2 regions of the Rossellomorea marisflavi genome follow, and region 2 is predicted to be linked to the other one. Evidence: riboswitches for the same ligand, from Rfam matches in the RefSeq annotation. Region 2 holds a riboswitch; the other holds the start of a gene.
What was found. A riboswitch is a leader RNA that binds a small molecule or an ion and turns the genes downstream of it on or off. The one in region 2 is predicted to bind S-adenosylmethionine.
Positions count from the first base shown of each region.

Region 1 (7,274 bases), 580 kb from region 2:
AGGGCGATGGTACCTGAGTACAGGATCGTTTCGCGGTTCTCGTAGCTCTCGAGGTCGTCAAGGAGTTTCGGCGCTGTTTCGATCACAGTCTGAAGGACCGAATAGCATAAATTGTCCTGGAGCGGCGTGTTTGCTACATTGTGGAAGTACTGTTCGAACACGTGGCTCATCATGTCCACCATGCCGTAGATCGTCTGGTCGCGTGGAACCGACATCGTATTGACCGGATCAAGGATGGAGAAGGCAGGGTGAGTCACGCCTGGGCTACCCCATACATACTTCTCGTTCGTCTCCCAGTTGGTGATGACAGAGTCCGGGTTCATTTCAGATCCGGTTGCGGCAAGGGTCAGCACGGTCCCGAACGGAAGGGCATCCTGAGCGATGACCTGCTTATTGATGATGTCCCAGACGTCGCCGTCATACTTTGCACCAGCAGCGATGGCTTTCGTGCAGTCGATCACGCTTCCTCCACCGACGGCGAGCATGAAGTCGATGTTCTCCTCACGGCAGATGTCGATTCCTTTCCGGACCGTGGATAGACGCGGGTTCGGTTCGACCCCTGCAAGCTCGGATACGTTCACGTCAAGGTTCTTCAGGATGTCCAGCACCTGATCATACAGGCCGTTGCGCTTGATGCTTCCGCCTCCGTATACAAGCAGGACGTTCTTTCCGTACTGGGGGATCAAGTCCGTCAATGCATTGACCTGATTTTTTCCGAAAATCAGTTTCGTTGGATTATGATACGTAAAGTTTTCCATCTTGTCAGCCTCCTCTGAGTTGTCGTTAAGAATCAAAGGTGCAAGTATAACGCGGGTCGGAAGGTTTAGCAAGTGAAGGGGTCTGTCGATTCTGCACCCATCATGAGACATTATGACTGATATTGGCAAAAGTTTTATTTTTGTTGTACAAAGGTTGAAAATTTGAAATAATAAGAATTGAATAGTTGTTCATAAGGGGGCGTTCAGGCATGCTGGTGGTAAGCGCATGTCTTGCAGGCATGAAGGTACGATACAATGGGACGGATTGCCTCGAAGACGTGATCGGAGAGATGGTCAGTTCGGGTAAGGCCGTCACGGTCTGCCCTGAGATTCTGGGTGGATTCCAAACCCCGCGTGAGCCTGCCGAGATCCAGGGCGGTACGGGTGAGGATGTGCTCGACGGTACGGCTCGCGTGCTGGACCGTTCAGGAGCGGATGTGACGGATCAATATGTAGCCGGTGCTGCTGAGACCCTCGCCATTTGCCGGAAGATGGGGGCGACGGAGATCGTCTTGAAGGAAAACAGTCCTTCCTGCGGCAGCTCCATGATCTACAATGGGGATTTTTCCGGAGAGAAGATTCCCGGGGAAGGTGTGACAACCGCACTCTTGAGAAGACATGGAATCAAGGTTTGGTCGGAAGAGGATGCTGTGAATGAATTTGTGTAAATTTACCATCGTTCTGCTAAACACCTGTGCTGATTAGCCGATGAATAATAGTAATGGCACATACAGACGCGGAACAGTTTCAACGGAACATGTCCTGGGTATTGTATGGAAAGAAAAGTAGAGATAGAGAACAGTCCTTCGACTGCAATACGATCACAAAGGGGCAAGAGAATCGAATGAGCGATGTAACAGGTCAAACCTTCTTACCTGAAGCAGAATTAAAGTCACTTCTGCAGCAAGGGGATGTCGAAGAAGGGAAACAACTGGACGTACTCCTGGCCATGGTGGAGCATATCGGGACGCCGGATCCCGTTCTCCGAGACAAATTGATTTACACCACCTTTTACCGATTGATCATTGAGGAAGACAGACTCCATACCGAAGTCCTGAAGGATCTCCTCGACCTTTCCATGGATCATCTTCTTATGAAGGGGATCGGTGAGGAAGGGACGGATTCCGTCTTCACGCGCGCCTTCACGACCCTCCTCATGGCACTCGTCCTTGGACGGGACAAAGAGGCCGATTTCTTATCAGAGGATAAGATCCAGGAAGCAGCCGATATCACGGTGGAATACCTGGAGCAGGAACAGGACGTGCGCGGCTTCGTCGAGGAAAAGGGATGGGCCCACAGTGTCGCCCACGCAGCAGACATGGTGGATGAGCTCGTGCTGAACCCAAAAGTCGATCAGGATATGTTCCCGGTCCTGCTGAAGGCACTATGGGAAAAGGTGTTGGTGTCACACCATGCCTATATCCATGATGAAGATGAGCGGCTCCTCGTCCCGATCCTTCAGATGATCTGGCAGGGGATGGATGAGGGGGAAGTCATAACGCTGGTGGAAAAACTTCCTGAGATGCTAGAGAAGCAGAAAGCCGAACTTGAGGAAGAGGCCTACTGGACTCTGTTTTTCAATGTGAAGACCTTCTCAAAAACCTTCTATATGAAACTGGAAGACTACCCGACCCTTTCAAAGCTGAGGGATGCGATCGACCGGGTCCTGAAAGAACTCAACTGAATAGTGCAATGCTCTTATGAAGAGAGGCGGAGGGACTGGCCCCATGAAGCCTCGGCAACCGGATCCACGGTGCCAAATCCAGCAGACAGTGCGTCTGAACGATAAGAGGCTGATGAAAGAGGCCTCTTGGAGAGGTCTTTTTTTATGAAGAGAAGGAGGAAGAGCATGACGAGACAAGAGATGTATACAGAACTTGAAGGAAACTTTGAAGAAACACGAAGCTGGAGGCGGCATCTCCACGAGAATCCCGAGCTATCCTTCCAGGAAACCGAAACCGCTCGCTTCATCGAAAGAAATCTGCGTGAGTTCGGGCTTGAGGTGAAGACCGGAATCGGCGGCAACGGCATCACCGGCACGCTCCGCGGGGCGAAGCCGGGCAAGACGATCGCCTTCCGGGCCGACTTCGATGCCTTGCCGATCACGGATGAAAAAGACGCACCGTACAAATCCAAGAATCCCGGCGTGATGCACGCATGTGGCCATGACGGGCATACGTCCGCCCTGTTGTCTGTTGCCAAGGTGCTGAGTCAATATGGACAAGACATCAACGGCACACTCATCTTCCTCTTCCAGCCGGCAGAAGAAACACCGCCGGGCGGAGCCAAATTCATGATCGAAGAAGGCGTGCTTGAAGGAGTGGACCATGTATTCGGAGCCCATCTTGCATCGGATTTGCCACTTGGGTCTTACGGCGTCGGAGAAGGCTTCCGCATGGCAGCCGTCGATAAATTCGCCATCCACATCAATGGCCTCGGCGGTCACGGCGCAAGGCCGCACACGACGATCGATCCACTCGTGATCGGCACGACCGTCGTCAACGCCCTCCAGCAGATCGTGAGCAGGAAGGTCGATCCCCTGAAATCCGCCGTCGTCACCATCGGCATTTTCAAAGCCGGAACCGCCTTCAACGTGATCCCCGACAACGTCACCATCGAAGGCACAGTGCGTACATTCGAAGGCGAAGTGCGCGACCAGGTCCAGGAAGAGATCCATTCGATTGTCGCCGGCATCACATCCGGATTCAAGGCGACGCACAGCATCGACTATCTGCGTGGCTACCCGGCCCTCTATAACCATCCGGAGGAAACGGAAATTGCCCGTCGCCTCTTCGCTGATCTTGGACCTGTGGCCGAGTCAGAGCCGACCATGGGCGCTGAAGACTTCGCCTATTACCTTCAGGAAAAGCCCGGTACCTTCTTCCGAGTCGGATCCCGGACGGATGACCTGGCAACCCAGTACTCCCATCACCACCCGCGCTTCGACATCGACGAACGCGCACTCGTTCACACGGGCAAAGCCTTCATCAAACTGGCCGAGCACTACGTTTTTTAACTTAACAGAAGAATAGGAGATACATAGATGACAACCTACAAAATCACGATGATGGACGCCTACGCCATCGAATCCCTCCGCGAAAAAGGCATCACCAATGAGATACTGCTTGAGGCCGCAGCAAGTGGAGATACAACGCGACTGTTGGAGGCAGATCCAGAAGGGAACTTCGATGCTTTGCTGAAACTCGCCGAGGATCGGCACGCGCTGGAGAGCATCCTGAATGATGGCTACCAGATCAAATTCGTTACCTACAACGGCCTTCGTAACCTTCTTCGCATGAAATTCCGCAAGCCGTTTACCGACTTGGACAACGGGATTGAAGGACTGCACCTCAGCGTGGAAGAGCTGATCCAGTTGAAGAAGCTGCTCTCAAGCAACTGGGTGTTGAAGGCAGAGGAAGCGAATGATGGGTATGTGGCCAGCGTGACGTATATCGAATAGGTGCATTGGACGGTCCCGGAGCTTCATTTTTTTATGAAGCGGTCGGGGCTTTTTTTGTTTGGGGGAGTGATGGATTGGAAGATTTGGAGTCTTAGGTGGGCGGAAGTTGGTAATATACGTGTGAAGTTGGAAGTACCGTTCCCGAGTTGACAGTAACCTCGAAGAGTTGAAAATAAAAAAGCCTGCCCGAAAAAAGTTGGAAGTAAAATCTCGAAAGTTGATAATAAATTTCCCAAAGTTGATAGAAAAAGTTTAAAAGTCGGTAGAAAATGGAGGTGGAATGATATAATTGGATATATAAGGAATTTAAAAATGAAGAAAGTATGCCATTTCATCCTGTTTTCCCGAAAATGTGACCAAACAAGACCCGTCCAGAATCAAAACCACCTAACATGAAGGGATTTTGACCATGAAACCACTACAAAACACCATCGCCCTCGTCACCGGTGCATCCCGCGGAGCAGGCAGGGGAATTGCCTACGAGCTAGGCGAAGCTGGGGCAACTGTCTATGTGACAGGACGAAGCATTCAGGGATCTACAACCGACAACCGACCGGAAACAATCGAAGAAACGGCCGCAGGAGTCACGGCACGCGGGGGGAAGGGGATCGCCGTTCGCTGTGATCATACCGACTCAACCGATGTCCGCCGTTTATTCGATGGTATCAAAGACGAACATGGCCGCATCGATCTTCTCGTCAACAGCGTGTTCGGCGGTTCGGAAAGCTCGCTTCCCCGTGCAGGAGGCAGGCGCTTCTGGGAGCGCCGGAGGAACACTGGGATGCGATGATGGGTGCGGGTGCCCATGCCTACGTTCTCACTGCCCGGGATGCCGTTCTCCTCATGATCCCGCAGCAAAAAGGGCTGATCGTCAACATCACCGCCCAGCTCGGTGATACGATTTCAGCTAACTTGTACTATGATCTTGCCATGAATGCCGTCAACCGGATGACCTTGGTGATGGCAAAGGAACTGAAGGAATACAATGTGTCGGCAGTGGCGCTGTGCCCCGGTTGGATGAGGACGGAAAGGGTCGTCGATGCTGGATTCGGCCCAGAGGACGGGGCGACGGAAACCACCGCCTATGTTGGGCGCGCAGTGGTCGCATTGGCTATGGATGCCCATGTTGCATCTCTATCCGGACGGGCCATTGAGGTCACTGAGTTGGCACGTGCATATGGATTTACCGATGTTGACTGAACCCGCTCCTCTACCCATTGAAATAACCGATGATTCTGAAAATCACCTTGTTGTTTTTGTTAAATGATGGAATAATAGTCAAATAGATAATGGATTCCATTAAGGGGGAAACCAATGATTGTCTTCCTCTATACCGGTATGTACCTGACACCGATCCTCAGTATCATATTCTGTTTGAATCTCGTCACGATCATGAAAAAGATCAAGAGGGATGAAAAAACGGCCATCAACACGTTCTGGTTGACACTTTCTTTCACTTTGATCGCATGGACACTCGTGATGATCACATTTCTTGGCTTAGAATGACGATAATCAAAAAGGAGGAAAACCCATGACCACCATCCAATCCATCTACAGCAACCCGCCCATCTTCGAAACGGAGCGACTGCTCCTCAGGAAGATCGCAGCGACCGATCTTGACGACATGTTCCGGTATGCATCTGACCCCGAGGTGACGAAGTACGTGCTGTGGGATACCCATCAGACCCTTGAGGATACGAGGCAGTTCCTTGATTATGCGCTGGAGGCGTACCGGAATGAGGAAGTGTCCCCTTGGGGGATCGAGTGCAAAGAGAACGGGAAATTCATCGGGACGATTGATTTTGTGTCATGGAGTGAGCGGCATCGGACAGCGGAGATCGGCTATACCATCGGACGCCCCTATTGGGGGAAAGGGTATATGACGGAAGCGGCCCGGCAACTCTTGACGTTCGGATTCGAGCATATGGACCTCCTCCGCATCCAGGCTAGATGCTTCCCGGAAAACATCGGGTCGGAGCGGGTGATGCAGAAGCTCGGGATGACGTATGAAGGGACGCTGCGGCAGGCGATGAATCTGAGGGGGACGCAGATGGATCTGAAGCAGTATTCGATTTTGAGGGAAGAGTTCTTCTCAAACGAAGGACATTAAACAACTATCAACGAATAAAGGAGCAATACACCATGACAATCGAACAACAACTATACGAAGCAGCCATCGACCTCATCAACACCCGCTACCCGACCGGATGGGGCGGGGCAGCGGCGATGATGACGAAGGGCGGGCGCTTGTTGACGAGCGTGGCTCCTGAGGTGATCAATGCGTCGACGGAGCTCTGCATGGAGACGGGGGCGATCCTAGAAGCGCATAAGTCTGCTGATGAAGTGACGCATACGATCTGTGTGGCCCGAGAGGATGAGCATGCATCATATCAGATTTTGACTCCATGCGGGGTGTGCCAGGAGCGTCTGTTTTACTGGGGACCCCAGGTGAAGGCCGGGATCTATACGGAAGACGGGCATGTAGAGTTCAAGAGGCTGGATGAGATCCAGCCGTTTCATTGGTATCAGGCGTATCGCGGGGAGTGATCAGCTTCCCCATCGAAGGGCGACGGCCCCCCATCCGAGTCCAGCTCCGTAGCCGACGAGGATGACGAGGTCGCCGTCTTTTATTTTGCCTTCAGTGACTTCCTTGTGAAGTCCGATGGGAATCGTGGGTGCGGATGAATTGCCGTAGTAGCGGATCGTGTGAGTGTGGACTTGTTCCATCGGATAGCCGAGGGACGCGATGCTCGTTTCGATGATGCGGAGATTGGACTGGTGCGGGATGATGAAGTGGACGTCGTCTAGGGTGTGGCCAGTCTGGGCAAGGATTTCGTTTACGGCTTCCGGGAACTTTTCGACGGCGAAATCGAAGACGGCCCGGCCGTTCATTTTGATATGTTTGTTCTCGTCGAGATGGAGGTGGTGACCGCCGCTTCCGTCCATCTGCATGGTGATGCCGAGGATCCCTCTGCCTTCCGGGACTTCTCCCACGATGACCGCGGCCGCGCCGTCCCCGAAGATAAGGGAGGTTTTATAATCATCGGGGTTGAGGA
Region 1 is NZ_CP081870.1:712,863-720,136, forward strand. Features, by position in the region: gene K6T23_RS03690 (iron-containing alcohol dehydrogenase) at 1-758, opposite strand, end outside; gene K6T23_RS03695 (2-thiouracil desulfurase family protein) at 968-1,426, shown strand; gene K6T23_RS03700 (DUF2785 domain-containing protein) at 1,516-2,442, shown strand; SAM riboswitch class I at 2,454-2,550, shown strand; gene K6T23_RS03705 (M20 metallopeptidase family protein) at 2,608-3,774, shown strand; gene K6T23_RS03710 (hypothetical protein) at 3,802-4,218, shown strand; gene K6T23_RS22150 (SDR family NAD(P)-dependent oxidoreductase) at 4,628-5,008, shown strand; gene K6T23_RS22155 (SDR family NAD(P)-dependent oxidoreductase) at 5,005-5,418, shown strand; gene K6T23_RS03720 (hypothetical protein) at 5,533-5,724, shown strand; gene K6T23_RS03725 (GNAT family N-acetyltransferase) at 5,750-6,328, shown strand; gene K6T23_RS03730 (cytidine deaminase) at 6,361-6,765, shown strand; gene K6T23_RS03735 (3-oxoacyl-ACP synthase III family protein) at 6,766-7,274, opposite strand, start outside.
Region 1: it holds a riboswitch for S-adenosylmethionine, as region 2 does, so the genes downstream of both, K6T23_RS03705 (M20 metallopeptidase family protein) here and metE (5-methyltetrahydropteroyltriglutamate--homocysteine S-methyltransferase) in region 2, are expected to answer to the same signal.

Region 2 (7,274 bases):
TCTGGTCCTGCTTGCCCCTATGTGGGCCGGACAAGCTTCTGCATCGGCACAGCCAAAGCATGAGATGCGTGCCGCATGGATTGCCACTGTTCAGAATATCGACATGAAGGCAGGGATGGACAAAGCCGCCTACACGTCATGGGTTCAAACGACTCTGGATGATCTTAAAGAAAGAAACTTCAATACGGTCATCTATCAGGTGAAACCGACCGTCGATGCCCTCTACTCCTCAGATCTTGCCCCATGGTCGAAATACATCACCGGTAAAGCTCAAGGAACCGACCCTGGATATGACCCCCTCGGCATCATGCTTGAAGAAGCCCACAAACGGGGAATCGAGCTCCATGCATGGGTGAATCCCTACCGTGTCACCATGCCGGGCATGACGCTTAACGACCTTGATCCTGGCAATGTGGCAAAGCTTCACCCTGACTGGGTGCTGAAGTACGGAAGCCAATACTACCTAGATCCAGGGCTACCGGAGGTACAGGAATACCTCATCGAGACCGTGGAAGAGCTTGTAGCCAATTATGATATTGAAGCTGTACACATGGATGATTATTTCTATCCGTATAAAATTGCCGGACAAGACTTCCCTGATCAAGCTACATACGAGAAATACGGCAAGGACTTTGATTCGATCGAAGACTGGCGCAGGAATAATGTCGATGTCCTCGTCAAAGATATCAACACTTCCATCAAGGATATGAAGGAATGGGTGCAGTTCGGTATCTCTCCATTTGGCGTCTGGAGGAATATCGCCAAAGATCCAACTGGAAGTGATACGACGGCAGGCCAGACGAATTACGATGATCTTTACGCCGATACGCGTCAGTGGATCAAAGACGGCAGCATCGACTACATCACTCCGCAAATCTACTGGTCCCGGGACTTTGCCGCTGCAAACTATTCCATCCTCCTCGATTGGTGGAGCAATGAAGTGACTGAGTACGCCTATGAGCACCCCGTTCATCTCTATATCGGGACGGCTGACTACAAGGTTGGTGACAACTTCGATCAGCAGTGGTACGACCCGTATGAACTACCGGAACAGATCCTGGATAACCGTGAAAACGGCACGGCAAAAGGACAGATGCATTTCTCCCTTCAGCAGCTCTATAACAATCGCCTGGGATATGCGGATATCCTGAAGGAAGAAATCTATACAGAAACAGCCTTGACGCCGCCCACTCCTTGGAATAACAGGGAACTGCCGAAAAAACCGACCAAAGTAAAAGGGAAATCCAAACATGGCAGTGTCAAACTTGAGATTGAAGATAAGAAACACACTGCAAGAAAGTTTGTCATCTACCGGTTTGACGGTCCTCGTGAAGGCGATTATAATGATCCTGCCAATATCATCGATGTCGTCTATGCAGATGAAGATTCCTATACAGACGTTCCTCCTGGTAAGGGACTCTACACGTATGGAGTTACATCTGTATCCGATACCGGTCTTGAAAGCCGCGACGCCAAAACGGTACGTGTTAAACATTAGGTCAAAGCAAAGTGCGGACAGCCCCGTCCTCAGACGGGTGCTGTCCGCACTTTTTATGTTCGTTCACTGTTGAGCTGCCAGAACGGTTTCCCTCATCTTCTTCGCTGCCTCCACCATCACGACGAGTGCTTCGATGGTTTCGTTCGGTCCGCGTGTTTTCAAACCACAGTCAGGATTGATCCAGAACAGTTGCGGATCGAGGACGCGAATGGCCCGTTCAATGTTCCGAGTCATCTCCTCGAGCGTCGGAACCCTTGGGCTGTGTATGTCATAGACGCCGAGACCGATACCTTGACTATAGGTGTTTTCCTCAAAGGAATGAATGAGATTCCCATGACTCCTTGACGTTTCGATCGATATGACGTCCGCATCGAGCGCTTTGATACTCTCGATGATTTCCCCAAACTCCGAATAGCACATATGGGTGTGGATTTGCGTACTGCTTTTCACAGATGACGTCGCAAGTTTGAAAGCGTGGACGGCAGCATCTAGGTAGCCTGCCCTCTTTTCTTTCTGCAGGGGCATCCCCTCCCTGAGGGCCGGTTCATCGACTTGGATCATGCGGATTCCATTCTCCTCGAGGGCTTCGACTTCTTTTCTCAAGGCCAGGGCAATCTGATTGGCCACATCATAACGCGGAATGTCTGTCCGGACAAATGACCAGTTCATGATCGTGATCGGACCAGTCAGCATGCCCTTCACAGGTTTTTCAGTCAGTGATTGCGCAAAGACCGTTTCATCCACTGTCATCGGTTCTTGGAAGCTGACGTCCCCGTGAATGATCGGAGGTTTCACACAGCGCGATCCGTAGGACTGCACCCAGCCATTCTTTGTGAAGGCAAATCCCCCAAGCTTTTCACCGAAGTATTCCACCATATCCGTCCGTTCAAATTCTCCGTGCACCAGTACGTCCAAACCGATTTTTTCCTGGATGTCGATCCACTTCTCAATCTCTTCCTGGATGAACGTCCGGTAGTCCTGATCACTTACGTCCCCCCTCCTCCACTTAAGCCGTTCTTTCCGCACCTCTTTAGTCTGAGGAAAGCTTCCAATCGTAGTGGTAGGGAAGAGGGGCAGACCCAGCTCTGATTCCTGAACGACCCGCCTTTCAGAGAATGGAGCACGTTGAAGGACTTCATTTTCGACCAGTTGTTCACTCTCTCTGAGTGTCCGGGATTGTTCGATATTGTCGAGACAGTCAGAGCTTTCCTTCAGCTCATTTGAGATAGAAGGACGCCCTTCCTTGACAGCCTCCGTAACCGTAACGATTTCCTGCAGCTTTTCATCTGCAAAAGAAAGTGTGCGTTTGAGGTGTTTCCTCAGCCCTTCCTCTACTTTGACCGTGACGGGCACATGGAGCAGGCTCGATGACGGCTGAATGATTAACCGATCCTTTGAAACAATGCCCTCCAATTGCTTAAGCGAGGAGAGAGTCCGATCAAGATCTGCCCTCCAAATATTCCTTCCATCAATGATTCCAGCAGCCAAGACCTTATCTTCAGGGAATCCATGGGTGTTCAGTGCCTGACGATTACCTCCACCATCGTGTACAAAATCCAATCCGATCCCATGTACCGGAAGCCTGACCACCCTCTCATAGCGACTGACGCGATCAAAGTAGGTTTGAAGAATGACCTTGATTCCAGGTGCTGCCTTGATCAACGTGTCATAGACCTGCTCAAGGACCGTCCACTCATCCTCTGTGAGGTCGGTACAAAGTACGGGTTCATCAATCTGAACCCATTCGGCGCCAGCCTCTTCAAGCTCCTTTAGAATGGATGCATACAGCGGGACGAACCAATCGACCACGCTATCAAACTCTTCGGGGGCATAACCTTTGGACAACTTTACAAACGTAACCGGACCTATGAGCACCGGCTTTCCAATGATGCCAAGCTGCTCCTTCGCTTCCTTGAAGTAGCGGAGCGGGCGATTATCAGCCAAAGAAGGCGTAGCCCCTTCAAGTTCTGGAACGATGTAATGGTAATTCGTGTTGAACCATTTCGTCATCGTGGATGCCACCGCATCCCCCGTTCCCCTTGCCATACCGTAATACGTTTGCAGAGAGACCTTCCCTCCCCCATGACCGAACCGCTTCGGGACCACCCCGAACATGGCGGCCGTATCCAATACATGATCATACAGGCTGAAGTCCCCGACAGGAATCAGGTCGATCCCTGCATCCGACTGCTTTTTAAGATGACGAAGGCGGATCTCATCTGTCTTCTCCACAAATTCTTCTTCCTTTAGCTTTCCTTCCCAAAATTGCTCCAGTGCTTTCTTCCACTCTCGTTTTTCACCGATCCTCGGGTAACCTAGATTTGAACTTTTAACCATATTGCTCACTCCTTCTCATTTTTTCTCCAATAAAAAAATCTCCCTTTCAGAGAAAGGGAGATTTTGCGCGTAATGAATAAACGTCGACATTCCTATGATGTCAACACGCGTACCTCACTCCCCTCTATGACCCGTAGAGCTTAAGTGCACACAACAGGCAGGTCTCCTGACTCAGGTTCATCACGCCTTATCCCTTCCCATTCCCTCTAGAAACAGTGGATGTGATAAGTTGCTTCCCCTTACAGTGGCGGGACCGTACCGGACTTTCACCGGTTTCCCTTTTCAGCCATGCTTCCACACGGCACCTGTCGCATCTTCCTATTCAGTTCTCACCTCAACGAAAAAAGCCTCTCCACGATAGAGAGGCCCGGTAAAGGGATGTCCTCTCTTATTTTCCAAAGCATGACGCTTTGCAGGAATTAGCACCTTTTCAACAAGTGTTGAATGGTTGCCGGGTTTCACAGGGCCAGTCCCTCCACCGCTCTTCATAAGAGTATCGATCATATATTTGTCCGTTGAATAGGGTAATACTAGCATGCCAGCTTTTGCTTTGTCAAAATATTTCTAACATTCGTCCGAAGGTCCTACTTGCCGTAGGGGTCACTCCAGCTAAACTCGTTGCCATAAAAAATGCCCCCTCTGGCACTTCAGAGGAGGGTCGACTTTGCATGGAACGCAGGAAGAAATTCGCGGTGGACGTCCAGCAGTTCATCCAATAATGGTTTCGCTCTTGAATCACTTGTGACCAGTGGATTGATCGCCATGGCCAGAAGGGCTTTTTCGTAGGAGCCTGACACGGCTGCTTCTGCCGCGGTCCGCTCAAAGGATTTGATTTGTTGAACAAGTCCACTGACGGCTACAGGCAGTTCACCGATATGGATCGGTTTCGGCCCTTCTTTGGTCACGATACAGTTCACTTCCACGGCGGACTCATCAGGGATGCCCGTGATACTGCCATCATTTCTGATGTTCAGGGTCTGTACATCCCCTTTATCATTGAAGATCGAAGAAATCACATTGCAGGCGGCATCGCTGTAGTAGGCTCCTCCGCGCTCCTGAAGCTGCGGGGGCTTCACATCAAGGTCTTCGTTTTTATACAGCTCGAACAATTCATCTTCCAATCGTTGGACGACCTCGGCACGGGTTGTCCCCGTTTTGAATTCCTCCAGTTGCTTCTCCAGGATCTCACTGGTTTTGTAAAAATACCGGTGGTACGGACAAGGTATGACTCCGAGAGCCTTCAAGAAGCCAGGATCCCATGGCAGTGGGGCGATATTTTTCATGCTGAGCTGCTTATCCTCATCACCCATCAGTTCCAGTACCTCATCAAGAGCGGACACCCCATCGACGGTGACATCCAGTCCGTACACCATATGATTCAAGCCGGCAAACCGGATATCGACGGAAGCGACCTCTACTCCAAGGAGCCTGGCAATGGTCATCTTCGTATTGATCGGCAGGTTGCATACGCCCACGACTTTGGAATGCTTGCTGTATCGGAGCAACGCCTCCGTCACCATCCCAGCCGGGTTGGTGAAATTGATCAGCCATGCATCAGGGCAAAGACGCTGCATATCCTCTGCAATCTCAAGAAGAACCGGAATCGTGCGGAGGCCTTTGAATAGTCCACCTGCCCCGTTCGTTTCCTGCCCGATCATGCCGTACTTGATCGGCAGCCTTTCATCCTGGATCCTTGCCTTCAGCTGACCGACCCGCATCTGGGTTGTAACAAAATCCGCATCCTTCAGTGCTTCCTCCCTGTCCAAAGCCAGGTGAATGGTCATGGGAACACCGGCCTTAGACACCATCCTCCGCGCAAGACTCCCGACAATTTCGAGTTTATCTTTTCCAGCAGGGATATCCACAAGCCACAGCTCTCGTACAGGCAGCTCATCATATCGATTGATCAAGCCTTCCACAAACTCCGGCGTGTAGCTTGAGCCACCGCCTATGGTCACGATTTTTAAGCCTTTATTCATGCTCATACCTCCTTATCCTTTCACTGCAAATGCCAGCACAAAACTGATGGCAAAACTAACGACGACACCAAGCCATAAACGCTTCTTCTTAATAGAAGGATCCTCTACAGGCCCTTCAATCTTGAGTAATACGAGGCTCAACCCTAGAGAAGTCGAAATTCCCGTTGCCAAAAAAATGCTCCACTCCTTTGGCAAACCTGCACTTATTAAAGGCTTTGACAATAATAATAAGCCGATGGATACGGTCATTAATAAAATGAATACACTTTTGAATCCAATCCTCCTGGGGATGACAGTCTCAGTCATTTCCTTCACTCTCCTTAGGGTACATAGTGAAGAAGCGGGATCCATGGATTCCCGCTTCACTGTTCACTTCCTTACATATATTGCTGTTTATACGGGGTGTAATCGACCAGTTTCCACATTGATCAAGCGGCTTGTTGGTCGTTTTCTTCTACTTGCACCATTTTTCTATCATACATCTTGAAGAACGGGAAGTAGATAGCGAACGAAATAGCGATGTTGATGAAGACCATGACGACAGCCCGCCAATCTCCTCCTGTTGCCAGGAATGCGCCGATTGGTGCCGGTAGGGTCCACGGCGGCATGATATAGGTCGGCGAAATCATGCCTGTAGCTGTTGCTACATAAGCAATGGTTGCCGTAATAAGTGGTGTGATGACAAACGGAATGATCAAGACTGGATTCAGGACGATCGGTGCCCCGAAGATGATCGGTTCATTGATATTAAACGTAACAGGTACGATACTGGTACGACCCAATGCTTTCAAATACTTGGAACGGGAGAAGAATACCATAGCAAGAGCGAGCCCAAGTGTAGCTCCTGATCCACCGATCCAGATGAACCATTGGTAGAAGGTTTCCGGAGCGATATGCGGAATAACCTGACCGTTTGCAACAGCGTCAGCATTGTTCACTAGGAACACTTCCCATAATGGACGAGCAACGGTTCCTACTACTGATACTCCGTGAATTCCGAATGACCAGAAGAATGTAATTAAGAAAACAGGAATCAATACCCCAAAAATGCTGTCCCCTGCCGTTACAAGAGGAGCGACTGCCACACCGATCAAATGGTGAAGATCAAGACCTGCCCAAACGGTTATGGCCGATACACCCAAGATGACGAAGGCAACAGGAATCAGTGCTTCAAAACTTCGTGCCACGGATGGTGGTACCTGTTCTGGCATTTTGATTGTAATATTTCTCTTTTTACAGAACCTGAGTATCTCCACAGCGAGTATCGAGACGACCATGGCAACGAATAATCCATGTCCCCCGAGGTTTGTCATTGGAAGCATCCATGCGCCGTCAACTGCCTGAGGTGTAATAGTTAAGAGAAGTGCAGCTACGGACATCTGAGCGCCTGAAAGAGGATCGAGGCCATAGCTTTTCGATAGATTGTATCCTATCCCGAAGGCTATATAGAGCGACATGAT
Region 2 is NZ_CP081870.1:1,294,838-1,302,111, reverse strand. Features, by position in the region: gene K6T23_RS06975 (glycoside hydrolase family 10-like protein) at 1-1,498, shown strand, start outside; gene metE (5-methyltetrahydropteroyltriglutamate--homocysteine S-methyltransferase) at 1,562-3,835, opposite strand; cobalamin riboswitch at 3,975-4,159, opposite strand; SAM riboswitch class I at 4,221-4,329, opposite strand; gene K6T23_RS06965 (6-phospho-beta-glucosidase) at 4,483-5,820, opposite strand; gene K6T23_RS06960 (hypothetical protein) at 5,827-6,120, opposite strand; gene K6T23_RS06955 (PTS sugar transporter subunit IIC) at 6,243-7,274, opposite strand, start outside.